DNA from 2 places in the Klebsiella sp. PL-2018 genome. Region 1 is predicted to be linked to the other one. Evidence: riboswitches for the same ligand, from Rfam matches in the RefSeq annotation. Region 1 holds a riboswitch; the other holds the start of a gene.
The links. Region 1 has a riboswitch for cobalamin ahead of MKleb_RS22110 (cobyrinate a,c-diamide synthase). Riboswitches for the same ligand answer to the same signal wherever they lie in the genome.

Region 1 (14,695 bases):
GCACCATCAGCAGCAGCCAGAACAGGAACTTGCGCTCCGGCGCGACGTGAAACCAGCGGCTCTGATAGCTGAGTCGGTCAAACCCGGTCATCACGGCGCTGTCTGCCTTTGCTGTAGCCCAGAATATAGAAAATCACCGCCGCGCCGAGGGATCCCTGGAGCGTAAACAGCAGGCTCTCAATTTCTCCACTCGCCGGTTCGTACAGCGGCTGGAACCACGGCTCATAGTGCGGCGCGACCACCTGAATCTGGCTCTCCGCCTCGCCGTCCGAACCGCCAAACTCGCCGCCGTGATCGACAAAGAACGGCAGGATCACCAGCGCCACCACCATGGCTAACAATATCAGCGTCTTTTTCATGTTAATGCCCCTGTGCGGTAATCAGCTGACGTTTGGTCAACTGGTCGTAGATCATGACGGTTAACAGTCCTTCAGCAATGGCGATCGGGATCTGGGTCAGGCAGAAGATCCCCATAAACTTGACGATCGATCCGGTCGCGCCGGCGGTCGGATCCGGGAAGGCCACGCCGAGCTGTACGGAGGTGACAAAGTAGGTCACCAGATCCGCCAGCATCGCGCAGAGAAACACCCCGACATCGCGGCGAATGCCCGCGCGGCAGGCCATTTTCCACACCATATAGCCGACCACCGGCCCGATTACCGCCATCGACATCCCGTTCGCGCCGAGCGTCGTCAGCCCACCGTGCGCCAGCAGCAGCGCCTGGAACAGCAGCACGATGGCGCCAAGGATCGCCACCACGCCAGGCCCGAAGAGAATCACCGCCAGGCCGACGCCGGTCGGGTGCGAACAGCTGCCGGTCACGGAAGGAATTTTCAGCGCCGAGAGGACAAAAATAAACGCCCCGCACAGCGCCAGCAGCACCTTCTGGTTGTTATCTTCCTGCACGATACGGCGCAGGCGCACCAGCCCGTACCACAGGCAGGGTAAAAACAGCAGCCACCATGCCAGGGCCCACATCGGCGGTAAAAACCCCTCCATAATGTGCATCGCGAAAGCCTTTTCGGGTACCACTATCAGCAATAGCGCCGCGGCTAACCCGCTGAAAGACAGCTGTTTTAGCTGTTGTTCAAGTTTCATTCTGCATACTCCCACTGTTTATTGACCAGAATGGTCGAGAAATAGGGCAGCGGCTGGTCGTCGCTGACGTCACGGAGATGGCGCCAGCACTGCTCGCCCGGCAGCGTGGCTTCGGACATCATCAGCGCGGCATCCAGCAGACCGTTTTTCGCCAGCAGCGCTTTGATGCGGGGAAACCGCCCGTACACTTTCATCAGCACCAGGCTTTCATGCTGGCGCAGCGCCTGCTCGATTTCCGTTTCCGGCGCGGTGCAGGAGATCACCGCCAGCGACTGCTGCTCCATGGCCAGCGGCGTTTGCGAACGCGCGGCAATGGCGGCGAAAGAGGTGACGCCGGGAACAATCTCCAGCCACTCCGGGCTGCCGATACGCTGGAGTAAGAACACCCAGGTGCTGAACAGCATGGCGTCGCCGAGGGTAATAAACCCGACCTGCTTGCCCGCCTCCACTTCCTGCACCAGCGCGGCGGCGACCTCATCCCATACCGCCTCTTTTTCCGCGCTGTCGGCGCTCATCGGGAAATGGCAGCAGCGCACTTCGGTCCGTTCGCCGATATACTCCCGCACGATGGAGAGCGCGAGGCTGTCGCCGCCTTTACGTCCGGCGGGCGCGTAGAGAATGTCCAGCTTGCCCAGCACCCGCGCCGCGCGCACGGTGATCAGGTCAGCGGCGCCAGGGCCGGTACTCAGGGCATACAGTTTGCCGCTCATGCCGCCTCCTCCATCGCCAGGCTCAGCGCCTGCTGCAGGTGAGCGACGAACATTGCGCGCACCGCCGGATTCTCTCCCAGCCCGTTCAGCCACGGCGTCGCCGTGATACCGGCGGCGTTGAACAGCGTTTTCCAGGAGTCCTCTTCGTCCGAGGCCATATCGTTAATGGCGTGATCGCCGGCCACCAGCATCAGCGGCATCAGGTGCACGCCCTTCACCCCCTGCCGGCGCAGGCTGTCGATAAGAATATCGACTTCCGGATAGCTCTCGACCGCGCCGACCCGCGCCGGAAACCCCTTCGCCGTCATCATATGGTCCAGACAGGCGTAGGCGGCGAAAGCGTGATGGCTGGCGCCGTGGCCCATAAAGACCACCGTTTCATCGGCGGCAATCGGCGGCATCTGCTGGCGCAGCGCCTGCATCAGCTGGACATAATCATTATGGCTGCTCAGCAGCGGCGCCCCCAGCGTCAGGCGGAGGAACAGCGGGCGCAGGCTTTGCACTTCACGGACGATCTTTTCATATTCATCGCCGTTGATAATGTGCAGCGACTGAATCGCCACATCCTGGTAGCCCTGCTCGGCCAGCTTCTGCAACGCCTGCAGCGGCGTATCAATCTCGATACCGTCGCGCTGCTTGAGCTTGCGGATAATCATCCCGGAGGTGAAGGCGCGAAAGGTGTCGCGGTCCGGGCAGCTGGCCGCCAGCTCGCGCTCGCAGGCGACGATATTCTTTTCACAGGTGTCGGGATAGCTGGTGCCAAAACTGACCACCAGAAGCGCTTTTTTCATTTCGGACTCCTTAAGCAGCGGCCAGCCAGCGCGCTAAGCGCCGGGCAAAGGCAGCCTGACTTTCCAGTAATTCTTCACCGGTCACCAGCGGTGCCGGGCGCGTAATCACGATGCAGGGGATACCGGCATCCAGACAGGGTTGTACTTTTTCCTGATAGCCGCCTTCGGCGCCGGAGGCCTTAGTGATCACCACATCGGCCCGGCACTGGCGGTAGAAAGCGGCGTTGAACTCGGCGCTGAACGGCCCGCACAGGGCGAAGATCTCGCCAACGCCGAACCCCAGTCCGGCGCACTGGGCGATGACATCGGCGACCGGCAACACCCGGGCCAGCAGCGTTTTTTCGCCTAATCCCGCCCGCCAGCGCGCCAGATCTTTGCTTCCGGTGGTGAGCAGCACGCGCTGGCCGAAGCGCCGCGCCACCTCGCAGGCCTGTTCAATGCTCTCCACGGTATAGAGCAGCGGATGCGTCAGGCCGCTCAGCTGTTCAGGGCGCTGATAGCGGCTCAGCAGCACGCCGGCGGTTTCGCAGGCCCGGACGATATTGCGGCTCACCGCTTCGGCATAGGGGTGCGAAGCATCGATCACCCAGCGGGTCCGGTTAGCCTTCAGCCAGGCGATCATCTCCTCCAGCTCGAGACGCCCGCAGCGCACCTGGCCGCGAATGTCTCCCGCCAGCTGCTGGCCGGTGGGCGTCGCCACCGACAGGGTGTATTTAACCTGCGCCGCGTCAAGCTGCTGGCACAGCGCCCGCGCGTCGCTGGTTCCGCCCATCACCAGCACCTCGCCGTGGCTCACAGCACGTAGCCTCGTGGGGTGATCATCAGGCCATCCTGGATATACGTCGCTTTGTTGCCAACGATCACCAGGCTGGTCATATCGACCGGTGCAAAATCCATCTCCCCCAGGGTGGTCAGCCATTTCTCCTGTTTTTTACGTCCGGCGGACTTCACGACCCCCACCGGAGTCTGCGCGCTTTTGCTGGCCGACAGCAGCTCAAAGGCGCGCGCCAGATGGCCCTCGCGGCCGCGGCTGCGCGGATTGTAAAAACAGATCACGAAGTCGGCTTCCCCGGCGGCGACAATACGCTTTTCAATCACCGGCCACGGTGTCAGCAGGTCGCTGAGGCTGATATGGCAGAAGTCGTGCATCAGCGGCGCGCCCAGCAGCGAGGCGGCGGCGATGCTGGCGGTCATCCCCGGGATCAGGCGGACTTCCACATCCAGCTTCTGCTTGCTGACCAGCTCAAGCACCAGTCCGGCCATGCCGTAAATACCGGCGTCGCCGCTGCTGATCAGCGCCACGTTATGCCCGGCCTGCGCCAGCTCAATCGCCGCCTGGCAGCGCTCAATCTCTTTGCACATCCCGGTTTTGATCACCTGCTTATCGCCGGTAAAGGCTTTCACCAGGTGCGTGTAGGTTTTATAGCCAACGACGATTTCCGCCGCCTGCAGCGCTTCAATGGCTTCCATGGTCATCATGGACTGCGAGCCAGGGCCGATTCCGATTACGCTTAACATCAGTGTGAAACTCCCAAAGTGATAGTGACGCCCTGTTCGCGCAGGGTTTCGCCCAACAGTTGCCCATGGCTCAGCAGCCAGGCCGCCGGGCCGGATACGCTCCCCACGCCGACGGTTTTTCTGACGAACGATGAGGCGGGGAAATGGTGCTCATGCTCGCGCAGCGCATCAGCGGGAAAGGTTTCGAACGGTACGCGACAGCAGGAGGCCAGCTGAATCAGCCCCTGCTCGTGCTTCTTCAGCGTCACGCTGCCGATGGCTTTCAGCGCCAGCGGATCCAGGCGCTGCGCCTCAAGCTGGCGCGCCAGCAGCGCTGCTAACAGCGGGAATGGCGTATCGCGACGGCAGCCAATTCCGGCGACCACCCGCTGCGGCACCAGCTTCCAGTGCAGCACGGCGATGGCCGGCAGCTCGTTGCGCAGCGTGACGCAGACCAGCGCGTCCAGCTCGGGAAGCTGGTGCAGATCGGTCACGGTGATAAATCCCCGCCGGTCGCAGCGGCTGACGTCTTCATCCAGCTCGTCGTCCCACCACAGGCCGACGCGCTGCTGGCTGACCAGCATCTGGTTGACGGTTTTCACCGCCGCGCGGAAATCGCTCATCCGGGCATTAAGCTGGAATGCCAGGGTATCCAGCGCCGCCATCTCGTTGACGTCGGTGGCGGTGGTGATCACCGGGTCGGCGCCGAGCATCCCGGCCAGATAGCGGCTGAGGGCATTCGCGCCCCCCGCGTGGCCGGAAAGCAGGCTAATAACGTGCTGGCCGCGCTCGTCAATCACCACCACCGCCGGGTCGCTGAACTTGTCATTCACCAGCGGGGCCAGTACGCGTACCGCGATCCCGGTGGCGCCGATGAAAATCAGCGCCGAATAGCTGCTGAAGGCCTCGCGCGCGGCGCTGGCAAAACCGTTTTCAAAGGGGAGAAACCCCTCTTCCAGCAGCTTCTCGCTGGTAAAGCAGGTTAACGGCAGCATCGCCGCCAGCCGTTTCGCCAGCCGCACGCCGCCAGGGGTCAGGCAGAAAAGCGCGATTGATTCAGGCTTTACGGTATTCATGGCTAAAGTCCGCCGCGTAGAGTTTTGAGTAGTGATACTCAGAGCCCAGGAAATTCCCGACCAGAATGAGCGCCGTTTTGCGGATCCCCGCCTCGCGCACCTTGTCGCCGATATCAGCCAGGGTACCGCGTACGGTCTGGCTTTCCGGCCAGGTCGCTTTGTAGATCACCGCCACCGGCGTGGTTGCCGGGTAGCCGCCTTCCATCAGGCGCTCCGCCACCCGGTGAATGCGCTGTACGGAAAGGTAAATCGCCATCGAGGTCTGGTGGCTGGCAAACGACTCAAGCTGCTCGCGCTCCGGCACCGGCGTGCGCCCTTCGAGGCGGGTAATAATCAGGCTCTGGGAGACTTCCGGGACGGTGTATTCGACGCCAAGCTCCGCCGCGGCGCCCAGAAACGCGCTGACGCCCGGCACCACCTGCCAGTCGATGCCGCGTTTGGTTAGCTCTTCGCCCTGCTCGCGGACAGAGCCGTACAGCGACACGTCCCCGGTCTGTAAACGCACCACCGTTTTCCCGGCTTTAACGCCGGCTTCCATCAGGTCGAGAATTTGCGCCAGATGCAGTTCGGCGCTGTCGTGACACTCGGCGCCGGGCGGACAGTACTCCAGCAGCGCGGTGTTTATCAGCGACCCGGCGTAGATCACCACCTGGGCCTGCTGGAGCAAGCGGTAGCCCTTGAGGGTAATCAGCTCACGGTCGCCCGGCCCTGCGCCAACGAACCACACACAACGGGGGTCAAATGTCTCAGCCATGGTTTTCTTCCTTCTGACAGGCGATAACAAAAACGGGATTATTCGGTTTGAAATAGTGGCCGCTGCCCAGCGCGGTCAGCGATGAAACGTTCAGCTGCAGGCAATCAATCTGCGTAATTCCCCGCTGCCGCAGATAGTCGAGAGCGGCGTTCAGGTTCTCCTGCAGGATAAAGGTCATCACCAGGCGACCGCCGGGGTAGAGCTGCTGCCACGACCAGTCAATGAGCTCGTCGAGGCGGCCGCCGCTGCCGCCCATAAAAATGGCGTCGGCCCGCTCGGTGATCACCATCGGCGCTTCGCCGGGCAGGATCTCAATGTTGCCGCAGGCGAAATGCTGGCGGTTTTCGTCCAGCAGCTGCAGGGCCGCGGGATTGCGTTCGACCGCCGTTACCTGCAGCGAGGGGTACTGCAGCGCCGCCTCAATCGACACGCTGCCGGTACCGGCGCCGATATCAATCAGGTGGCTTGCCCGGTGTAGCTCAAGTTTGGCCAGCGCCAGCGCGCGAACCGCCTCTTTGGTCATCGGCACCTTCTCGCCGCGCAGAAAAAGCTCATCTTTCATCGAGGATCACCACCGCGTTCATCTCATATTCGCCGTCGACCTCACTGACCGGTAGCCAGCGGATCCGCTCGTTATCCATCGCCAGATTTTCGCCAATCACCATCCAGCGATACCCTTTACCCCGCGCCGCCAGCTGGGCGGCGATTTCCCGCGGCCCGCAGCGCCCGTCGGTCACCATCGCCACCTTGCGCTGGCGAGCCAGCTCATCAAAACAGACGTCCCGCCCGTGGCTGCTGGTCAGCCAGATATCGTTCATATCGATACCGGCCTTCGCGCAGAGATACTGCACCGCGCTGATGCCGGGGATAATGCGCACGCGCTCGATGCCAAAGTGGGCGATCAGCCGCGTACCGATGCCGTAAAACAGCGGGTCGCCGGAGGCCAGCACCACCACCTTCTGCGCTTCGCGTTCGCCGAGCCATACCAGCAGTTCGGCAATATTGGCGCCCAGCGCAAACCGTTCGCCGTCAAACTCAGGGAACTGCTGTAAATGCCGCTTGCCGCCCACCAGCGCGTCCGCGCTGGCGACCGCGTCCCGCGCCGCCGGCGTCATCAGATGCAGGCCTGACGGGCCCATGCCGACGACCGTTAACATGCCATCTCCCGCGCAATCTCGGCGATCGGGCGATTGCTGCCGAGGACCTTGTTATCAAAGGAGAACATGATGGCGTCGCAGACGGGCGGCGTTTTAGTAAAGCGCAGCATCTGCATCACCCGCAGGCAGATGCGTTCGGCAAGATGGTGATAGATATGCTGAAAACCGTACGCGTCGATGTGCTCCATCGCCGCTTCGGTGGTATCGCATTCGCTCACCAGCTGCAGCAGCGCCAGCGGCGCGCCCAGCAGCGCCAGATGCGCGACCAGGGTTTCCATCCGCGCATCGGCGATATGGCTGTGGGTGTGGAAGATCCCGGCGGCGACTTTAATCAGCTTGCCGGGATGGCCAATCAGCACGATCTGGCGGAACCCCAGGCGCACGGCCTCTTCAATCATGTAGCCGACGAAGTTGCTCATGGTGACCACCACCTGCGAGTCGATGCCCATCTGCTCGCGTACGAAGCGCTCGCCGTGGTTGCCCGGCACCAGCACTACCCGCTCCAGCCCCGCCGCGCGCTTAATTTCCAGCTCCAGCGATAGCGAACGCTTCCAGCTCTCCTCCGACATCGGCGTCACGATACCGGTGGTGCCGATAATCGAGATGCCGCCCAGAATCCCCAGCCGCGAGTTATAGGTTTTCTGCGCCCGCGCCTCGCCTTCCGGGGCGAAAATCTCTACCGTCGCCCCGCGCGACGGGCCAATCGCTTCGCGCACCGCCGACTCGATGGTGTGGCGCGGGGTGCGGTTAATCGCCGGGCTGCCGATGGGCAGGCCGATCCCTTTGCGGGTGACCGTGCCGACGCCTTCGCCGCCGCGCAGGGTAATCTCGCCGGAATCGTCGAGCGTCACGCGGGCGAAAATCAGCATCCCGTGGGTGGCGTCAACATCATCGCCGCCGTCTTTACGGATGGCGGCGATCGCCTGCTGCCCTTCAACGTGCGGCGACTCGACGTTAAGGCACAGAGTGACGCCGGAAGGGGTGACAATGGAGACCTGATGAATCAGATGCTGACGCATCACCATCAGCGCCGCGACCTTTGCTGCCGCCGTGCGCATGATCCGGTGGTATAGCCTTTGCGCAGCGCCTTGCCGTTGTGCCATACCGGGGCGTCAAAGGATTGCTCGCTCATCGCGCCCCCTGTAAGTGGTACAAAATGGCGTTGACGATGGCGGCGGCGACGTTGCTGCCGCCTTTACGACCCAGCGCGGCGATGCCCGGCAGGCCGCTCTGCGTCAGGGCCTCTTTCGACTCCGCCGCGCCGACGAAACCGACCGGCACGCCAATCACGCCGTTGACCGCGACGTCATGCTCCAGCAGACGAAACAGCGCGGTGGGCGCATTGCCGAAAACAAACACCTTCTCGCCCTCTTCGGCGACCGCGATATCAACCGCCGCCATCGAGCGGGTCATCCCCTGCGCTTTGGCCTCCGCCACCACCCGCGGATCGCTGATATAGCAGCGGCACTCGCCGCCGAATTTCGCCAGCAGGGTTTTATTGATCCCGGACAGGGCCATGGTGGTATCGGTATAAAGCGTGCAGGGCTGGCTCAGGGCGGCGCTCAAGCGCGGAAGCACGTCGGGTGAAAACCACAGGATATCCAGCCAGTCAAAATCAGCGGTGGTGTGGATCACCCGCTTGATAATGGCTTCGTGCAGCGGGCTGGCAAAGCGGTAGTCCGGGCGGGTCTGCGCAATAATATCGCCAATAATGTCGAAGCTTTTCGCCTCAATCGCCTGCGGTTGCTGGATATAGTGCATTCATTTGTCCTCAGGCAGCGCCGACCAGCCAGTACCGGACCGCCATAAACAGCGCCAGCGCCAGGGTCGAAGACACCCACATCAGTCGAATCGTTCGGGAAATATCGTCTACGGAAATATCGCGCGTCGCGTCGCCGATCCACGGCTTCTCCACGCGCTGTCCAAAGTAATCGTTAGGGCCGCCAAGCCGGATGCCGAGCGCCCCGGCGACCGCCGCTTCCGACCAGCCGCAGTTCGGGCTGCTGTGGTTGTAGCGGTCGCGCCAGCCGATGCGCAGCGCGCGGCCGCCCGCTTCACCGCAGAGGAGAGCGGCGAGGCTGATAAGCAGCCAGCTCAGGCGGGCGGGGATAAAGTTGGCGACATCATCGAGGCGGGCGCTGACCATGCCGATGGCCCGATATTTTTCGTGCTTATAGCCGACCATCGAATCCAGGGTGTTGACCGCTTTATAGGCCATCGCCAGCGGCGCGCCGCCCAGCAGCAGAAAGAAGAGCGGCGCAATAATGCCGTCGACGGTGTTCTCCGCGACGGTTTCCACCACCGCGCGATTAATCTGCTGCGGCGCAAGCTGCGACGTGTCGCGCCCGACGATCCACGACAGCTTGATACGGCTCTCCGCCAGATCCCCCGCGCGCAGCGGGCGCTCGACGTCCCGCGCCGACTGCGCCAGGCAGCGTCCGGCCAGCACGGTGAAAATCATCCATACCTCAACCAGCCAGCCAAGCCACGGATGAATCGTCCGCGCCAGCGTCAGCACGCCCCAGCAGACGCTCCACGTTAGCCCGACCACCACCAGCCACATCACGGCGCCGCCGACGCGCAGGGCGACATCGCTGCGGCAATAGCGGCGCACGTCGCGCTGAACGGCGGCGATCAGGTTGCCTATCCAGCGCACCGGATGCGGCCAGCTCTGCGGATCGCCGATGATAAAATCGAGGAGCCAGGCAACGCCCCATGCCAGCAGCGTCATAGCGCGCTCCTTGCCGCAGCCAGCCAGTGGTTAAGCATGATGGGACGCTGCGCAAAGTGCAGGTGCAGATAGCTGGCGAACGTGTTGCCCACCTGCCAGCCGCCCGACCACTGCTGAAGGGTCATACCGTCGCGGACTTTGCGGCAGGCCAGGACCGCCGGGATCTCAGGGGTAAAATCCGAGTAGTGAAACTCATGCCCGCGCAGGGTTTCGCCGGGCGCCGCCAGCAGCGTTTGCCGCATCGCCCGCGCCTCGCAGTAGCCAAAGCGGGTAAGCCGTTTGCCCATCTTGCTGTGGCCGGGAATCAGATTGGCCATCGGATAGATGTCGCCGCTGGCGTCTTCAAGGGTGCTGCCGAGATACATCAAACCGCCGCACTCGGCGTAAATCGCCACCCCGCGCCGGTGCGCCTCCCGCAGCTGCGCCAGCATCGACGTATTGGCCGCCAGCCCGGCGGCATGAATTTCCGGATAGCCGCCGCCGAGCCAAATCATCTGGCACGGCGGAAGCTCGCTATCGCGCAGCGGACTGAAGCGCACGATATTCACCCCGCAGCGTTCAAGCAGCGTAAGGTTATCCGGGTAGTAAAAGTTGAAGGCTTCGTCGTCGGCCAGCGCCAGCGTCAGGCCCGCGCCGGCGTCGGGCGACGGCAGCGGGGGCCACTCCCCGGCGGGTAGGGCGGTGAGCTGGCTAAGAGCCAGGAGCCGTTCAATATCCAGCGTTTGCGCCAGCGTTTGGGCAAAATCGCGCCACGGCTGCTGATTGACCAGCGACTCGCGGGCGGTGACCAGCCCCAGATGGCGTTCGGGTAACGCCACCCCTTCCACGCGCGGTACGTAGCCGAGCACCGGCAGCCCGCAATAGCGTTCAATGGCGCCTTTGAGAAGCTGATAATGGGATTCGCTGTTGACGCGATTGACGATAACGCCGGCGATATTCAGGCTGGGGTCGAAGTGTTGAAATCCCATCACCGTGGCGGCGATAGAGGTGGAAACCGCTTTGCCATCTACCAGCAAAATGACCGGACAGCCGAGCTGTTTAGCCATCGCGGCGGTGCTGCAGTAGCCAGGGTCGGTACCGAAGCCGTCATACAGCCCCATCACGCCCTCAATGACCGCGATATCCGCCTGCTGCATCCGTTCGCAAAACAGCGCATTGAGCACCGGTTCCGGGAGCATAAAGCTGTCGAGGTTGCGGGAAGCGACGCCGCTGACGGCGGTGTGCCAGCCGGTATCGAGGTAGTCCGGGCCGACTTTGCAGGGCTGAACCCGCATACCGCGCTGCTTCAACAGGCTGAGCAGACCAAGCGTAACGGTGGTTTTACCACAACCGCTGCCGGTACCTGCGAGAATAAATGCGTGCTGCCTGGCTGCCATACCCCGATCCTGTGCCGGGTGGTAGGGCTGCGTGCATTCCCAGTCTTTCGACTGTACGCATCTGAGCAACCCACTTCCCACCGAAGTTGTTGATTGTTACCGACAGGCAGGTCTTCTGGCTTAGCGTCGTCCTCTCCCATCCTTCCCAATCCGCTAAGCAGATCAGTGGCTAAATATGGGTTCGTCAGCATCACAGCAGCGGGGGCTGCGGGGGATTCACACCCCCTTCCCTGGCGCCTGTCGGTTTAGTCCGTCATGATTCGAGCGGGACTGCCCGGCTCGCATGATTTCCGGAATATCTTACGGAAGCTGGATGGCTCCCGTCGTGTTTAATTTTTAATTACCAAGGCCGTTTCATTACGCCGATGGCGCGCTGAAAGCCATTTCAGATATCACTCTATCCCATCAAATAAATAAAAACTGGTGCAGCTTATCGTTCTCTCATTATTATTTTGTTGCGCTATGACAATTTATTGCTCTGAATGAGATATTTTCATTTTAGAATGAGCCAGATACAAGGGCATATCAAAAATCGGCAATAACAAAATATTGTCATTTAAAATGACTCAGTTTGTGATCTGGCGTTAATTTGCTGGCGATAGGCCTGCGGAGTGACCTGATAAGCCTGGCGAAAAACTTTGCAAAAATAGCTGGTTTGCGAAAATCCTAAATTCCGCGCAATGCTGGCGATGCTCCAGTCGCTGTGGCAAAGCAGCTCTTTGGCGCTCACCATCCGCTGATGGTTCACCCACGCGTTAAAACCGATACCCTGATATTTTTTAAATAGCTTACTGAAGTAATAGGGGCTGAGATAAACGTGGGCGGCGACGTCTTCCAGGCGAAGCTCATCGGATAAATGGGCGTCAATGTAGCGCAGCGCTTTCTTCATTTTGCTGTCGTGAGGGCTGGCGACCCGGCTGGCGCGCGTGGGTTCCGGCTGCTGGGGATTATCTTTAATCACCACAAAGTTGAGCTGCTTTTTCAGGCAGTTCTCGACGATCAGCTTCAGTAAATCCGCGGAGGCAATCACTCTGGAGTAGTCCATCTCCGGCACGTCGCGGAACGCGTTGAGCAGCTCGGGGTCCGCCTGCCAGCCGTCGTCCACGTTGAGGATATCCACCAGTTCTACATCGTTGCTTAAGCGCACCTGCCCGCATAGCACGAAGCCCACAAGGTGCCCGGCGATAACCAGAGGAATGGAAAAATCAGTTAACCCGGCGTGGCAGCGGTAGATACAGAGCTGATCGGTTTTTGACGCCTCGAGGCCGCCGCAGCGGTCGCTCATCCGGCAGCGGGTGCTGTGCTGAGGGTGCTGGCGCATCAGCTGGCAGAAAGGGGTGAAGTTAAACAGTTCAGATATTTCATCACCGTGAATATTGACAACCACAACCGCCAGACTGGTGGCCTGCGCAAAATCCTGTGCGATTTTATTAATGAGTTCTGAGTTCAGTGTGCTCGCAGAAATCATGATAAAACCTCTCAGTTAATTTTTTGTTATAAATAAAACATTTCTTTAATATTCACTTCCTTTCATCATCATTTACCGCCAACGATAAAAGAATATTACGATAGCAAAAGTCTCCCATCCGTGGGAGACGTTTTTGGCCAGTTCGTGATACCGGTTCATGAAAATTTTTCGCTATTTCAGCGGATGCATTAATCCTCTAATTTACAGGTATTACACGGTAAGTTATTTCCTATCAGATAACGATAGATGGCCGCGCCGAGGCAGGCGCCGATCAGCGGCGCAATAATCGGCACAATAAAGTACGGAATATCCCTTCCGCCGGTCATCGCGATATCGCCCCAGCCCGCCATCCACGTAAACAGCTTCGGCCCAAAATCACGCGCCGGATTCATCGCAAAGCCGGTCAGCGGCCCGGTTGACGCGCCAATCACCGCCACCAGCAGGCCAATCAGCAGCGGGGCCAGCGGCCCTTTCGGCACGCCGTTGCCGTCGTCGGTCAGCGCCATAATCATCCCCATCAGCATGGAGGTGATCACCACTTCGACCAGCGCCGCATGCCAGATGCTCAGCGACGCCGCCGGGTAGGTGCTGAAAATACTCGCCAGCTGCAGGCTCTCAACGCTGCCGCGAGCGATATGGTGGGCGGATTCAAACTCGGTAAACATAGTGCTGTACAGCACATAGGCCAGCACCGCGCCGCCGAAGGCGCCCGCGACCTGGGAGACAATATAGGGGAAGACTTTGCGCCCAGGAAAACAGGCAAATAGCCATAACGCAACGGTCACCGCCGGGTTGAGATGGCCGCCGGATATTCCCGACGTCAGATAGACGGCAAGCGAGATCCCCAGACCCCAGATAATGCATATCTCCCACAGTCCGAGGCTGGCTCCCGCCACCTTTAACGCGCTCAGGCAGCCGATGCCGAAAAACAAAAACAGCCCGGTGCCCAGAAACTCGGCGGTACATTGCGCTTTTAACGAATCATTCATGGTGACACCTTCTTAGCAGAGTTCGTGTCCTGACCAGCCAACCTCCTGCTGGCAGTAGAGTACAACGGGCCCACTATATGAACTCCGCTCCGCAAATTGTTGGCAACCTGCTGACGGCGGCCCCGGAAAATTCGGGCATCAATAACAAATTATTGTCATTGAATAACTCAGAATAGCATTGCTCACGCGCGGATTTCGCAATTACGCCATCGCCATGACATGCAAAAATATTGCTAAAACCAACTCATCGTTTTCCAACAAACATCACAAATCAGTTTTTCTCGCATAGCAGATAAAATTAAATTCGTCATGAACAAATTTGTAAATATGGAATATACAAAACAAGATAATCACATAACAACAAATAAAAATAACAATTAAAATCAATAGATTAAATTTAAATTTGGCAATTTTATATTATTCAATACCCACTATATTTTCACCATCAAATTCAAGTCAGCCATTCTTTTTCCTCGCATCTTCTTATAGTCCCAACTATCGGAACACTCCATGCGAGGTCTTTATGCAACAAGAAGCACTAGGAATGGTAGAAACCAAAGGCTTAACCGCAGCCATAGAGGCCGCTGATGCAATGGTTAAGTCAGCCAATGTGATGTTAGTGGGCTACGAAAAGATTGGCTCCGGACTGGTGACCGTCATCGTACGCGGCGACGTTGGCGCGGTAAAAGCGGCCACCGATGCGGGAGCCGCCGCCGCACGTAACGTGGGTGAAGTGAAAGCCGTACACGTCATCCCACGCCCCCACACCGATGTAGAAAAAATCTTACCGAAGGGAATTAGCCAATGAGCAGCAATGAGCTGGTGGAACAGATCATGGCTCAGGTGATTGCCCGCGTGGCAACGCCGGAACAGCAGGCCATCCCTACTGAAAACCATCCAATACGAGAGACGGCTATGGCAGAAAAAAGCTGCAGTTTAACGGAATTTGTCGGGACCGCCATTGGCGACACCCTGGGTCTGGTTATCGCCAACGTCGATACCGCCCTGCTGGATGCGATGAAGCTTGAAAAGCGCTATCGCTCCATCG
Region 2 (14,695 bases), 1.3 Mb from region 1:
GAGGATGGTCCCCCCATATTCAGACAGGATACCACGTGTCCCGCCCTACTCTTCGAGTTCACAACCTGTGTGCTTTAGTGTACGGGAGTATCACCCTGTACCCTGCGACTTTCCAGACGCTTCCACTAGCACACAAGCTGATTCAGACTCCGGGCTGCTCCCCGTTCGCTCGCCGCTACTGGGGGAATCTCGGTTGATTTCTTTTCCTCGGGGTACTTAGATGTTTCAGTTCCCCCGGTTCGCCTCGTTAACCTATGTATTCAGTTAACGATAGTGCAACGAATTGCACTGGGTTTCCCCATTCGGACATCGCCGGCTATATTGGTTCATATCACCTTACCGACGCTTTTCGCAGATTAGCACGTCCTTCATCGCCTCTGACTGCCAGGGCATCCACCGTGTACGCTTAGTCGCTTAACCTCACAACCCGAAGATGTTTCGTAAAACATCGTCGTGTCGCGAAAATTTGAGAGACTCGAACACACATTAACTGTGTGTCGTTTCAATTTTCAGCTTGATCCAGATTTTTAAAGAGCAAAACTTCGCAGTGAACCTTTTCAGGTACACTCTGAAGTTTTCTTGTGTTGTGCAGTAAAGATGGTGGAGCTATGCGGGATCGAACCGCAGACCTCCTGCGTGCAAAGCAGGCGCTCTCCCAGCTGAGCTATAGCCCCATCGTAGTTAAATCTCATCAACCTTAATTTCTGTTGAGGCAAGGCGTGGTGACACGAAGCATACTTAAAGTATGTGAGTGTCGCCGCAACGCAGCATCAGCAGAAATTTGGTAGGCCTGAGTGGACTTGAACCACCGACCTCACCCTTATCAGGGGTGCGCTCTAACCACCTGAGCTACAAGCCTGCAGAGATTTTTTACTGCTACATTTTCATCAGACAATCTGTGTGGACACTACAAAGGCAGGTTCTTTAAGGTAAGGAGGTGATCCAACCGCAGGTTCCCCTACGGTTACCTTGTTACGACTTCACCCCAGTCATGAATCACAAAGTGGTAAGCGCCCTCCCGAAGGTTAAGCTACCTACTTCTTTTGCAACCCACTCCCATGGTGTGACGGGCGGTGTGTACAAGGCCCGGGAACGTATTCACCGTGGCATTCTGATCCACGATTACTAGCGATTCCGACTTCATGGAGTCGAGTTGCAGACTCCAATCCGGACTACGACATACTTTATGAGGTCCGCTTGCTCTCGCGAGGTCGCTTCTCTTTGTATATGCCATTGTAGCACGTGTGTAGCCCTACTCGTAAGGGCCATGATGACTTGACGTCATCCCCACCTTCCTCCAGTTTATCACTGGCAGTCTCCTTTGAGTTCCCGACCGAATCGCTGGCAACAAAGGATAAGGGTTGCGCTCGTTGCGGGACTTAACCCAACATTTCACAACACGAGCTGACGACAGCCATGCAGCACCTGTCTCACGGTTCCCGAAGGCACCAAAGCATCTCTGCTAAGTTCCGTGGATGTCAAGAGTAGGTAAGGTTCTTCGCGTTGCATCGAATTAAACCACATGCTCCACCGCTTGTGCGGGCCCCCGTCAATTCATTTGAGTTTTAACCTTGCGGCCGTACTCCCCAGGCGGTCGACTTAACGCGTTAGCTCCGGAAGCCACTCCTCAAGGGAACAACCTCCAAGTCGACATCGTTTACAGCGTGGACTACCAGGGTATCTAATCCTGTTTGCTCCCCACGCTTTCGCACCTGAGCGTCAGTCTTTGTCCAGGGGGCCGCCTTCGCCACCGGTATTCCTCCAGATCTCTACGCATTTCACCGCTACACCTGGAATTCTACCCCCCTCTACAAGACTCCAGCCTGCCAGTTTCGAATGCAGTTCCCAGGTTGAGCCCGGGGATTTCACATCCGACTTGACAGACCGCCTGCGTGCGCTTTACGCCCAGTAATTCCGATTAACGCTTGCACCCTCCGTATTACCGCGGCTGCTGGCACGGAGTTAGCCGGTGCTTCTTTTGCGGGTAACGTCAATCGACAAGGTTATTAACCTTATCGCCTTCCTCCCCGCTGAAAGTACTTTACAACCCGAAGGCCTTCTTCATACACGCGGCATGGCTGCATCAGGCTTGCGCCCATTGTGCAATATTCCCCACTGCTGCCTCCCGTAGGAGTCTGGACCGTGTCTCAGTTCCAGTGTGGCTGGTCATCCTCTCAGACCAGCTAGGGATCGTCGCCTAGGTGAGCCGTTACCCCACCTACTAGCTAATCCCATCTGGGCACATCTGATGGCAAGAGGCCCGAAGGTCCCCCTCTTTGGTCTTGCGACGTTATGCGGTATTAGCTACCGTTTCCAGTAGTTATCCCCCTCCATCAGGCAGTTTCCCAGACATTACTCACCCGTCCGCCACTCGTCACCCGAGAGCAAGCTCTCTGTGCTACCGTTCGACTTGCATGTGTTAGGCCTGCCGCCAGCGTTCAATCTGAGCCATGATCAAACTCTTCAATTTAAGTTTGATGCTCGTGAATTAAACTTCGTAATGAATTACGTATGTTCACTCAGAGACTTGGTATTCATTTTTCGTCCGAGGACGTTAAGAATCCATGTCACTTTGAGTGCCCACACAGATTGTCTGATAAATTGTTAAAGAGCAGTTGCGACGCGCTTCAGCGCTCTGTCGCGAGGTCCCGTATAATACGTTTTCCTCATTCAGAGTCAAGCGATTATTTTCGCTTTTCTCTGCCGGTATTCATCGCTGAATCCCGCTGACCCGGCGGGCTGTAAGCCGTTGTTCCGTGTCAGTGGAGGCGCATTATAGGGAGTTCTGAGACGTTGACAAGCCCTGTTTTCAAAAAATCTTTCAACCGTCTCTTTTTTGTGCAAAACGCTATGAAAGCGCCAGTTTTTCCAGCGACTCGAAGCCATAGCGCCGCAAAACGCTCAAAAGCTGCTCAGTTTCAGGCGTCAGCGCCATACAGTACGCAATATTGGCATCACTCGATTTTGCGTCAGGTGCTTCGTGCTCTAATAGCCAGGCGGTGCGACGCGCAATCGCCGCTCCGGAGTCGATCATTCTCGTCCCTTCCGGCAGAACCTGCTGCAGCTCGTCTTGTATTAGAGGGAAATGCGTACACCCCAGCACAACCGTATCAGGTGGTTCCTGCATTCGTAGCCAGGGACGCAGGATACGCCGCAGTTCATCCAGCGGGACCGGCTCACCGTGCAGTTTGGCCTCTGCCAGTTCTACCAGCTCTGCCGACCCCAGCATTTCGATTTTGCATTCATTCGCAAAACGGGAGATCAGTTCGCGCGTATAAGGGCGTTTTACCGTTCCGCGCGTCGCCAGCAGGCCAACAACGCCATTCGCCGTTAAGCGGGCCGCCGGTTTTATCGCCGGAACGACGCCGACAACCGGAAAGGCGAATTTATCGCGTAAGGCGGGGAGGGAAACGGTACTTGCGGTGTTACAGGCAATAACGGCCAGCGCCAGAGGGTAACGCTGCTGAACCGCAGTCACAATCTCCAGGACGCGTTCAACAATAAACTCTTCACTCTTCTCGCCGTAGGGGAAAGCAACGTTGTCGAAAGCGTAGATATAATGCAGATTCGGCAGAAGCTGCCGAATCTCATTGTAAACCGACAGCCCACCGACGCCGGAATCAAACACCAGCACGGTGGGACGTGGATCAGAAGGTGTAGCTGCCAGACAAGTAGTATTCTCGTCCTGCAGTTTGGTAGCCATAAGCTGTCTCGTAATCTTTATCGAACAGGTTAGCTATTTTACCACGAACTGTCAGGCGATCGGTGATCGGATACGATGCAGAAACGTCTACCGTGCTGTAGCTCGGCAAAATTCTTTGCGTATTGTTGTACTGGGAGGTGTTGTTATCGTAACGCTTCCCATAATACTGCCAGGACACATCCATATCGACATCAAACATGGACCAGTCCAGCTGATACTTTGCCTGTCGTTTAGAACGTCGGGCCAGCACTTCACCGTTATCATCGTTACGCGGATCGACATACTGCAACGTTACGCGATGGCTGAAAATACCGGTATCGATACTCCCCGTCCATTCCACGCCTTTAATCGTCGCGGCATTGATATTGTCGTACTCCCCGTCATAGGTAACAGGATCGGAATAATAGGTAATCAGGTTAGTAATTTTGTAATGGTACGCGGACAAGCGCCAGTCCACGGGACCGGTGAGCCCTTCCAGCCCAGCTTCCCACTGTTTCGATTCTTCAGGTTTCAGATTAGGATTCGCGTTGATACCAAATCGAGTGGAGCCAAACTGTTGCCCTAAAGAAGGCGCGAGGAAGCCGGTACCGTAGCCGAGAGTCAGGCGATAATTTTCGACAAACTCCCAGCCTGCGGTAGTCTGCCAGGTACCGTGCCAGCCAAACTGCTCATCGTGGTCTTCACGTCCGGACGCTTCGAGGGTCACGTCGCCAACTTGCTGCTGGCCCGTCAGGTACAGTCCCGTATTGTCACGTTTGTAGGTATCCGACATCGCCGTGTCTGATGAAGTTAACCGCTGCTGCTGCCAGTCCACCCCTGCGCTGACAGAGCCATGACCGACAATAACGTTATTGCCCCACTGCAGGTTACGCTGCGTCATCCTGTCGAGCGTCGTCCCATCATTATAACGGCCATAAATACTGCTGTAGTTGTAGTCCTTTATCTTCTGATAGCTGGCGATGAGCTGGGAGGAATAAATTCCGGAATTAAAGTTCAGCCCCGCATCCCAGCTCTGGTTATAGAGCTGGCTTTCATCGGCGCTGTAGGCCGGGCTATACGGCGGGCTTCCCAGATCGTAATCAGAGTTGTTGGTGTAGCTGTGTCCGCGGAAGAAACCGTCAACATTCTCGTTAAATTTATGCTCGAGGCTGCCCCAAAACGTTTTATTACGAAAACCGTCGCGGTCGCCGTCGTGATCCCAGGTTGAATCGGGCTGAACGTTAAAGCCTTTATTACCCTCATAAGAACCCGCAATCGTCGCCACCGTATCGCCAAAGCGATGGCGCAGGGTACCGTCATATTGTTGGTAGCCTTTCGATCCTACCCCAGCGGTAATTTTGGATTGTTCTTTATCGGAATGCGTAATGACGTTAATCACGCCGCCCATTGCCCCGGAACCATAAATCGCTGAACGCGGGCCGCGGATATATTCGACGCGCTGCACCAGCGACAAAGGGATCTGGTTCAGATCGGGGTTATTTGTAATACCCGGTCGGGCCATGGGAACGCCGTCAACCAGCACCAGAACTTGTTTGGCTTCAGTACCACGGATAAACAGAGAGGAGGATTGACCCATGCCACCATTTTGCGCGACGTCCACGCCAGGCAATCGGCGCATCACATCGTTTAAATCTTTCGCCTGCCAGCGATCGATATCTTCCCGGGTAACCACATCGGTCGGCGCAAGAACCGTATTGACCGGCTGTTGAAAACGGTTTGCTGTGACCACTAACGTATCTGAATTGCTATCCTGCGCCCAGCCGGAAAATGCCGTGACGGAGAGCGCCGTCATCAGCGAAGCTTTTTTAATCATTTTTAAAGCATCCGTAATAAACAAAGGATGCCGCCGGCTCTATCAGTAGCACGCGATGATAGAAACCAAATGCGACGTATTCCGGCAGGTCTTCGGGCTTGGAGTGTTTAATGGACGAGGACTTCCCGCTAAATAGCCGCAGTGTCTGCATAATGCGCTCATCCCACTTTTCCTTACCGCTGCGCGTCAGCTCCAGATTTACACTGGATTCCCTATTAACTCATAGGACCGGTAGCACGATGCTATAATCAGAAACATATAGATGTCCAGACTTCTACCGTTATATTTCCTTATATCATCAGGGCTGGACATCCCCGGCGCTTTCCCTACAATCCCCGCGTACTTATTTTATTCAGGATGCATCATGACCCCCGAACACCTTCCTACCGAACAATATGAAGCGCAGCTGGCAGAAAAAGTCGTCCGTTTGCAGAAAATGATGGCGCCTTTTAGCGCCCCGGTTCCGGAAGTGTTTCGTTCGCCGGTCAGCCACTACCGCATGCGCGCAGAGTTTCGCCTGTGGCACGATGGCGACGATCTGTACCACATTATGTTCGACCAGCAGACCAAATCCCGGATCCGCGTCGAGACTTTCCCGGCCGCCAGCGAGCTGATTAATCAGCTGATGGCCGCGGTGATTGAGGGCGTACGCGATAACCCGGTACTGCGCCACAAACTGTTTCAGGTGGATTATCTCACCACCCTGAGTAACCAGGCCGTGATATCGCTGCTGTATCATAAAAAGCTCGACGATGAATGGCGTCAGCAGGCGGCGCGCTTGCGCGATGCGCTGCGGGCGCAAAATCTGAATGTGCACCTGATTGGCCGCGCCACGAAAACTAAAATCGAGCTGGATCAAGATTATATCGATGAACGCTTGCCGGTTGGCGGGCGTGAAATGATCTATCGTCAGGTTGAGAATAGCTTCACCCAGCCAAATGCGGCGATGAACATTCAGATGCTGGAGTGGGCTATCGACGCCACTAAAGGCGCAACCGGCGACCTGCTTGAGCTGTACTGCGGCAACGGCAACTTTTCGCTGGCGCTGGCGCGTAATTTCGAACGCGTGCTGGCAACGGAAATCGCCAAACCGTCCGTCGCGGCGGCGCAATACAATATTGCAGCGAACCACATTGATAACGTGCAGATTATCCGCATGTCGGCGGAAGAGTTTACCCAGGCGATGAACGGCGTGCGGGAGTTTAACCGCCTGCAGGGAATCGACCTGAAGAGCTATCAGTGCGAGACGATTTTCGTCGATCCGCCGCGCAGCGGGCTGGATAGCGAAACGGAGAAAATGGTGCAGGCGTATCCGCGTATTCTCTATATCTCCTGCAATCCGGAGACCCTATGCCAGAACCTGGAAACGCTCAGTGAGACCCACGAGATCGCGCGCCTGGCGCTATTCGACCAGTTCCCCTATACCCATCATATGGAATGCGGCGTGCTGCTAACGAAGAAGTAAAGCTACGCGAGAAAACCCGGCAACAGCGCTGCTGCCGGGTGAGAGATTATTCAGCGACCGCGTTCTTGCGGTTGCGTAACCTGTAGCCAATCCAGAACACCATAATCACCGACAGAACCGCCGGGAAGAAATTAGAGCCGATGTCCGGATATTCCGCGCGCACGACGGTACTGTAAACCAGCACCCCGAGAATAAAACAGGCAGCGGCGAGCCCCGGCAAACCCACGGGCATACTACGATTCTGATAGCGCTGATGCAGGCAGTAAACCGTCAGCACCAACGACAAAATGGGGAAGATGGAAAAAGGGACAATGGAGCTGAACAGCGCGGCGAAGGTACCATTAATGGATAAACCTGCGATCAGCGCCAGCAGCAGCGTACCTCTATCTTGTACTGAGTGTTTCATTGCTCGTCCTTCACGTTATTCGGAATGATTTGATATTTTTTCTTGTTCACGGCGATACCAGTAATACGCGCCTTTCGAGATCATTCTGAGCTGCAGCACCAGGCGTTCTTCCAGCTGTCGACGCTGCTCCGGGCCCACATCGAGAGCCTCGGCGCCAGCGCTAAATACGATGGTGACCATAGCTTCAGCCTGCGCTTCGGTAAAGGCGCGCGGCATATGGTTTTCGATTTCTAAATAGTCGGCAAGTTCCGCGATAAAATGCTGAATTTCACGCGCCACGGCGGCACGAAACGCCGCGGAGGTACCGGAGCGTTCCCGCAGCAGCAGGCGGAAGGCGTTCGGGTTGTTGCCAATGAATTCCATAAAGGTGGAAACAGAGGTGCGAATGACGCTGCCGCCTTTAGCGATACGCTGGCGCGCCTGGCGCATCAGCTGACGCAGCATGAGCCCGCTTTCATCCACCATGGTCAGACCCAGCTCATCGACATCGCGAAAATGACGATAGAAGGACGTCGGGGCGATCCCCGCTTCCCGCGCCACTTCGCGCAGGCTCAAGCTGGCAAAACTGCGCTCAGCACTCAGCTGACTGAATGCCGCTTCCACCAGCGAACGCCGGGTTTTTTCTTTTTGTTGCGCTCTTACGCCCATCACGTTGTCTGAATCCTTCCATAAGCCCTTCCGGCACTATACCAGAGATTAGAACTAATCGGTTTACACTGGATTGTGAATGATTGTTTACGAGCTGTTTCTGCTTTTATGCCGCAAAAAAGCACAACGATAATTGGGTTAAAGCGCGGCGAATGTTATCATCGTGTTTATTTTATGTATAAAACAGGTGAGTAATGCCATGTCACACTCTTGGGATTATGATGCAATTGTGATTGGTTCCGGTCCTGGCGGAGAAGGCGCCGCCATGGGGCTGGTGAAACAGGGAGCACGCGTTGCCGTCATTGAGCGCTACCATAACGTCGGCGGCGGTTGTACCCACTGGGGTACCATCCCGTCAAAAGCCCTCCGCCATGCCGTCAGCCGTATTATCGAGTTTAACCAAAATCCCCTCTACAGCGACCATTCCCGTCTTCTTCGTTCTTCCTTCGCCGACATCCTGAATCATGCCGACAGCGTCATTAACCAGCAAACCCATATGCGTCAGGGTTTCTATGAGCGTAACCACTGCGAAATCCTGCAGGGCAATGCCCATTTTGTTGATGAACACACTATCGCGCTGGAGTGTCACGACGGTACCGTGGAAACGGTGACGGCGGAAAAGTTCGTGATTGCCTGTGGTTCACGCCCGTACCATCCGACAGACGTCGACTTCCATCATCCGCGCATTTATGACAGCGACTCGATTCTCAGCCTGCATCACGAACCGCGCCATGTGATCATCTACGGTGCCGGGGTGATCGGCTGCGAATATGCGTCGATCTTCCGGGGAATGGAAGTCAAAGTGGATCTGATCAACACCCGCGATCGTCTACTGGCGTTTCTCGATCAGGAGATGTCCGACTCGCTCTCCTATCACTTCTGGAACAGCGGCGTGGTCATTCGCCACAATGAAGAGTACGAAAAGATTGAGGGCGTTGATGACGGCGTCATCATGCATCTGAAATCCGGCAAAAAGCTCAAAGCGGACTGCCTGCTGTACGCTAACGGCCGCACCGGGAACACCGACTCACTGGCGCTGGAAAATATCGGTCTGCAAACCGACAGCCGCGGCCAGCTGAAGGTCAACAGCATGTATCAAACCGCCCTGCCGCATATTTATGCCGTCGGCGATGTGATTGGCTATCCAAGCCTGGCCTCCGCCGCCTACGACCAGGGCCGCATCGCTGCCCAGGCGCTGGTAAAAGGCGAGGCATCGGCGCACCTGATTGAGGATATCCCTACCGGGATTTACACTATTCCGGAAATCAGCTCCGTCGGTAAAACCGAGCAGCAGCTGACGGCAATGAAGGTGCCTTACGAGGTGGGTCGCGCACAGTTCAAACATCTGGCCCGGGCGCAGATCGTCGGCATGAGCGTCGGTACGCTGAAGATCCTCTTTCATCGCGAAACGAAAGAGATCCTCGGGATTCACTGCTTTGGCGAGCGCGCGGCCGAAATTATTCACATCGGCCAGGCGATAATGGAGCAGAAAGGCGGTGGTAACACCATTGAGTACTTCGTTAACACCACCTTTAACTATCCGACGATGGCGGAAGCCTATCGGGTAGCGGCGTTAAATGGCTTAAACCGCCTGTTTTAACGCGGCGTCGAAATGGCCATCCATCTTACCGCGGATGGCCTCCGCCAGATGTTCATAGCGGCTACGCAGCGGCGAACCCGGGCGATAAACCAGCCCCACGGTACGTCTCGGCTCCGGCTTGATGCAGGGCACATAGACCACGCCATCGCGCTTTCTCTCCTGCGGCACGGCCAGGGCTGGCAACAGCGTGATGCCGCTACCGGCAGCCACCATGTTACGCAGCGTTTCGAGGCTCGTCGCCCGGAAATGGGTATCTTCATCGGCGCCCGCTTCAAAACAAAAGCCCATCGCCTGATCGCGCAGGCAGTGCCCATCTTCCAGCATCAGCAGCTTTTCACCGGCCAGGTCCGACATCGGCACGCACTCGCGGTTCGCCCACGGGTGATCTTCGTAGATAGCCAGCATCATGGGCTCATCAAACAGCGGCACCTCAATAAACGCTTCGCTCTCTTTGACCAGCGCCAGAATCGCGCAGTCGAGCTTACCGCTATCAAGCTGCGCTAAAAGCTGATGGGTTTGTGCTTCATGCAGATACATTTCCAGCTTGGGAAAGGTCTGGTGCAGCATCGGGATAATCAACGGCAACAGATAAGGGCCAATCGTCGGGATCAGTCCAATATGCAGCGGCCCGGACATGGTCTCTCCCTGCTGGCTCGCCATTTCCTTAAGCACTTTGACTTCTCGTAGCACGGTACGCGCCTGATCCACCAGCAGCAGCCCTGCCTGGGTGAACAGAACCTTACGGCTGGTGCGCTCCAGCAACATCACGCCGAGTTCATCCTCCAGCTTACGGATTTGCCCGCTGAGCGTCGGTTGGCTGACGTGGCAAGAATCCGCCGCACGGCGGAAGTGGCGGTGTTCGGCTAGCGCTACCAGATATTCAAGATCGCGAATATTCATTATTCATCCTCCATCGCCACGATAGTCCATGGCGATAGATAGAATAGCAACGAACGATTATCCCTATCAAGGTTTCTGTTCAATAATAAACCCATAAATGAGGAAAAGTTCAGAAAATCATTGAGCTTCCTCATCACCTCTCTACCCGGATAACTAAAGCCAACGTGAACTTTTGCGGACCTTGTGTCCGCTTTTTTTTGCATAAAAAAGCCCGGAGTTACCCGAGCTTCGTATATTTACCGCCTTAAAAGCAGCCCCGCAGGCGGATCACACCAGACGCTGTTTAGCGTCGGCAATCGCCTGAGCCACCTGCTGAGGAGAAACGCCACCTTTAGCCGCACGCTTATCCAGACACGACTGCAGCGCCAGAATCGGATAGACGTCATCCGCAATCACGGGGCTAAATTTCTGCAAATCGGCCAGAGGCAGATCCTCCAGCGGCTTGCCCTGGGCAATGGCTTCCACTACCGCTTCACCGACAATATGGTGCGCTTCACGGAACGGTACGCCTTTGGCAACCAGGTAATCCGCCAGTTCGGTGGCGTTGGCGTAACCCTGCTGCGCGGCTTCTTCACAACGCGGGCGTTTTACCTGAATACCGTCGAGCACCAGTGCCGCCATATGCAGGCAGTCGAGCCAGGTATCAAGCGCGTCAAACAGGCCTTCTTTATCTTCCTGCATATCTTTGTTGTAGGCCAGCGGTAGACCTTTGAGGGTCATCATCATGCCGGTCAGCGCACCCTGCACGCGGCCGCATTTACCGCGGATCAGCTCCAGCGCATCCGGGTTTTTCTTCTGCGGCATCAGGGATGAGCCAGAAGTCACGCGGTCAGAAAGCTCAACAAAGCCCGCTTCGCCGGTATTGAAGAAGATCAGATCTTCAGCAAAACGCGACAGGTGGACCATACCGATTGAGGCATCGGACAGCAGTTCCAGTACGTGATCGCGATCGGACACGCTGTCCAGACTATTGCGGGTCGCCGATGCGAAGCCCAGCCAGCCGGCAAGCTGTTCACGATCGATTTCATAGGCGGTACCCGCCAGCGCTCCGCAGCCCAGCGGGCTGACGTCCAGACGTTTAAGCGCATCCTGCAGGCGGCTTTCATCACGCGCCAGCATTTCGACATAGGCCAGACACCAGTGGGCAAACGTCACCGGCTGCGCGCGCTGCAGGTGGGTATAGCCCGGCATAACGGCGTCCTGATTATTCTCCGCCGTCTCAACCAGCGCGCTTTGTAGCTGACGATTCGCCGACAGCAGTTCCATCACGGTATCTTTGCACCACAGCTTCAGGTCGGTCGCCACCTGGTCATTACGGCTACGTCCGGTGTGCAGCTTTTTGCCCAGTTGGCCGACCTTGTCGATTAGCTTACCTTCCACCCAGCTATGAATATCTTCCGCATCGCTTTCAAGGATCTGCTGCGGGTTAGCCCGCACGTCTTCCAGCAGAACGTTCAGCGCCTCTTCCAGCTGTAGCTGCTCATCGGCGGACAGTACGCCCACCGTCACCAGCGCTTTGGACCAGGCAACAGAGCCAACGATATCCTGCTCCGCCAGGCGATAGTCAAAGCGCAAAGAGTCGTTGAACTGTTTGAACCGCTGATCCGCTGCCTGAGTAAAACGCCCACCCCAAAGTGCCATAACATGCTTCCTTAATATCTTTGAATTTTATTACCCGGCGACGCTACGCTTACCGGGCCGACAAAATGATAAATTGATTATGCCAGTATACGCGTGCCGATCGGCGTGCCGTTAAACAGCGCAGGGAGCTGCTCCGCGTGGCGCCAGGAGGCGATATCGACCGGGCGGCCTAATGTCCGCGCCGCGTCCAGGGCCGCATTCACTTTGACGATCATGCCGTCGGTGATAATGCCCTGCTCGATCAGCTGTTCAGCCTTCTCGGCGGTCATTTCCGCGATGCGCTGCCCTTTGCCATCAAGAATGCCGCTTACGTCAGACAGCAGAATCAGGTCTGCGCCGAGCGTTGCCGCCAGCGCGGTCGCCGCCTGGTCGGCGTTAACGTTCATCAACTCGCCTTCATCGGTGACGCCGATGGAGCTAACGACCGGCATATAACCGCCCGCCAGCAGCGTGTTAATCAGCGCCGGAGAACCCGGCTGAGCGAATCCGACATGACCCAGCTCTTCATCAAGCTGCGTCACTTTGACGCTATCGCCATCGCCGAGGAATAGCCCAACGGCAGCCAGGCCGTGCTTCTTCGCCCACGCCAGCAGCGTTTTGTTGGCGGTTCCCGCCAGCGCGCCGGTAATAATGTCGATCTGATCCGCCGGCGTGACCCGCAGACCGTTTTTCTTTTTCACCGGCAGGTTGAGCTGCTTCATGAGTTCATCCACCACGCAGCCGCCGCCGTGCACAATAATCAGCGGGCGCTGATGGGATTCGCGGTAGTTCACCAGTGCCGTAAACAGGCGCTCAAGCGCTTCTTCGCTGTCCAGCAGGACGCCGCCAAGTTTGATAATTAAAGGATTCATCATCACACCTTAAATAAGAGACTGCGTCTCAGCGAAGCCGAAACGAATATTTGCGCACTGCACGGCCTGCGCGGCCGCACCTTTCAGCAGGTTATCTTCCGCCGCCACCACGATGATATGTTCATCCTGGACCGCAAAACCGATATCACAGAATGGCAGACCCACGACATTTTTCAATGCAGGGACACCTTTATCGTATAAACGTACCAGCGGCTTATCCGCATAGGCCTGCTGGAATACCGCCGCCACCTGCTCTTTGCTCACGCCAGGCTTCAGACGGCAGGTAATGGTTTCCAGAATCCCACGCTTAAAATTGCCCAGATGCGGAGTAAAAATAACGTCCGCGCCCAGGTGGGTTGAAATTTCCGGGTGATGACGGTGGTTGAAAACGCCGTAGGGTTGCAGGCTGACTTCGCAGAAGCTATTGCCGATAGAGGCTTTACGCCCGGCGCCGCTGACCCCGCTGGTCGCGTTGATCACCGGCCACTGGTTAAGATCCAGCAGCCCCGCGTCGATCAGCGGTTTTAACGATAGCTGAGCCGCCGTCGGGTAGCAGCCCGGTACGGCGATCAGATTGGCTTCTTTTAGCTTTTCGACGCTCCACTCGGCCAGGCCGTAAACCGCCTGCTCCAGCAGTTCAGGGTGCTGATGAGTGAAACCGTAATATTTTTCATAGAAGGCGCCGTCATTAACGCGGAACGCCCCGGAAAGATCGAACACGACGCAGCCAGCGGCGAGAAACTGCGGCGCCAGGTCATGGCTTACCTCGTGCGCGGTAGCCAGAAAAACGACATCGACTCCGGCGCTAAACTCGCTGATATCGGACATCGGCTGCAGCGGCAGATCGACAATGCCTTTCAGCTGCGGATGCAAATCGGAAACTAATTTTCCCGCATCATTGCTTTGCGCGGAGACCGTCAATGCGGTTATGGTCATATGAGGATGGCGATTTACATAGGCCACTAGCTCTGCGCCGGCATAACCGCTGGCGCCCACAATCAGCGTGTTCAACATTGGGGCTCTTCACCTTCTTGCTTACGTATATTTGCCCTGGAAGACCGTTGCCTTCCCCACCCTGTTGAGCCGTAAGAGCATCATCCTTACATTCGATGGGTTTTCTTACGCTCAACGATAATGTATTTTTATTCACAAATAATGCATTAATATTGATACTATCACGACCCGAGGTGTGTCAACAATGAAAAACAAATTACCGCCCTTTATCGAGATTTACCGCGCGCTGATCGCCACACCTTCCATCAGCGCAACCGAAGAGGCGCTGGATCAAAGCAATGAGTCTTTAATCAATTTACTGGCAGGCTGGTTCCGCGATATCGGCTTTAATGTTGAAGTTCAGCCAGTCCCGGATACGCGTAATAAATTCAACCTGCTGGCCAGCAGCGGCCACGGCGCTGGCGGCCTGCTGCTTGCCGGGCACACCGATACCGTCCCGTTTGATGATGGCCGCTGGACCCGCGACCCTTTTACCCTGACCGAGCACGACAATAAGCTGTACGGTCTCGGCACCGCGGATATGAAAGGCTTCTTCGCTTTTATTCTCGACGCCCTGCGCGACGTTGACCTCACTCAGCTGAAAAAGCCGCTCTATATTCTGGCGACGGCCGATGAAGAGACCAGCATGGCCGGTGCCCGCTACTTCGCCGAAAC

Region 2: another riboswitch for cobalamin. It lies ahead of btuB (TonB-dependent vitamin B12 receptor BtuB); the one in region 1 lies ahead of MKleb_RS22110 (cobyrinate a,c-diamide synthase).

What each region holds. Positions count from the first base shown of each region.
Region 1 covers NZ_CP077673.1:4,703,234-4,717,928, forward strand. Annotated here, with positions in the region: gene MKleb_RS22040 (energy-coupling factor ABC transporter transmembrane protein) at 1-91, opposite strand, end outside; gene MKleb_RS22045 (energy-coupling factor ABC transporter substrate-binding protein) at 78-359, opposite strand; gene cbiM (cobalt ECF transporter S component CbiM) at 361-1,098, opposite strand; gene MKleb_RS22055 (cobalt-factor II C(20)-methyltransferase) at 1,095-1,808, opposite strand; gene cbiK (sirohydrochlorin cobaltochelatase) at 1,805-2,599, opposite strand; gene MKleb_RS22065 (cobalt-precorrin-6A reductase) at 2,610-3,395, opposite strand; gene MKleb_RS22070 (precorrin-3B C(17)-methyltransferase) at 3,392-4,117, opposite strand; gene cbiG (cobalt-precorrin 5A hydrolase) at 4,117-5,172, opposite strand; gene MKleb_RS22080 (cobalt-precorrin-4 methyltransferase) at 5,153-5,926, opposite strand; gene MKleb_RS22085 (decarboxylating cobalt-precorrin-6B (C(15))-methyltransferase) at 5,919-6,488, opposite strand; gene MKleb_RS22090 (cobalt-precorrin-7 (C(5))-methyltransferase) at 6,478-7,083, opposite strand; partial or broken gene cbiD (cobalt-precorrin-5B (C(1))-methyltransferase CbiD) at 7,077-8,215, opposite strand; gene MKleb_RS22100 (cobalt-precorrin-8 methylmutase) at 8,212-8,844, opposite strand; gene cbiB (adenosylcobinamide-phosphate synthase CbiB) at 8,855-9,814, opposite strand; gene MKleb_RS22110 (cobyrinate a,c-diamide synthase) at 9,811-11,190, opposite strand; cobalamin riboswitch at 11,278-11,446, opposite strand; gene pocR (transcriptional regulator PocR) at 11,747-12,658, opposite strand; gene pduF (propanediol diffusion facilitator PduF) at 12,847-13,647, opposite strand; gene pduA (propanediol utilization microcompartment protein PduA) at 14,171-14,455, shown strand; gene pduB (propanediol utilization microcompartment protein PduB) at 14,452-14,695, shown strand, end outside.
Region 2 covers NZ_CP077673.1:181,816-196,510, reverse strand. Annotated here, with positions in the region: rRNA gene MKleb_RS00895 (23S ribosomal RNA) at 1-420, opposite strand, end outside; tRNA gene MKleb_RS00890 (tRNA-Ala) at 599-674, opposite strand; tRNA gene MKleb_RS00885 (tRNA-Ile) at 783-859, opposite strand; rRNA gene MKleb_RS00880 (16S ribosomal RNA) at 931-2,470, opposite strand; gene murI (glutamate racemase) at 2,849-3,703, opposite strand; gene btuB (TonB-dependent vitamin B12 receptor BtuB) at 3,648-5,516, opposite strand; cobalamin riboswitch at 5,582-5,764, opposite strand; gene trmA (tRNA (uridine(54)-C5)-methyltransferase TrmA) at 5,881-6,981, shown strand; gene MKleb_RS00860 (YijD family membrane protein) at 7,028-7,387, opposite strand; gene fabR (HTH-type transcriptional repressor FabR) at 7,403-8,038, opposite strand; gene sthA (Si-specific NAD(P)(+) transhydrogenase) at 8,235-9,635, shown strand; gene oxyR (DNA-binding transcriptional regulator OxyR) at 9,618-10,535, opposite strand; gene argH (argininosuccinate lyase) at 10,803-12,176, opposite strand; gene argB (acetylglutamate kinase) at 12,254-13,030, opposite strand; gene argC (N-acetyl-gamma-glutamyl-phosphate reductase) at 13,037-14,041, opposite strand; gene argE (acetylornithine deacetylase) at 14,226-14,695, shown strand, end outside.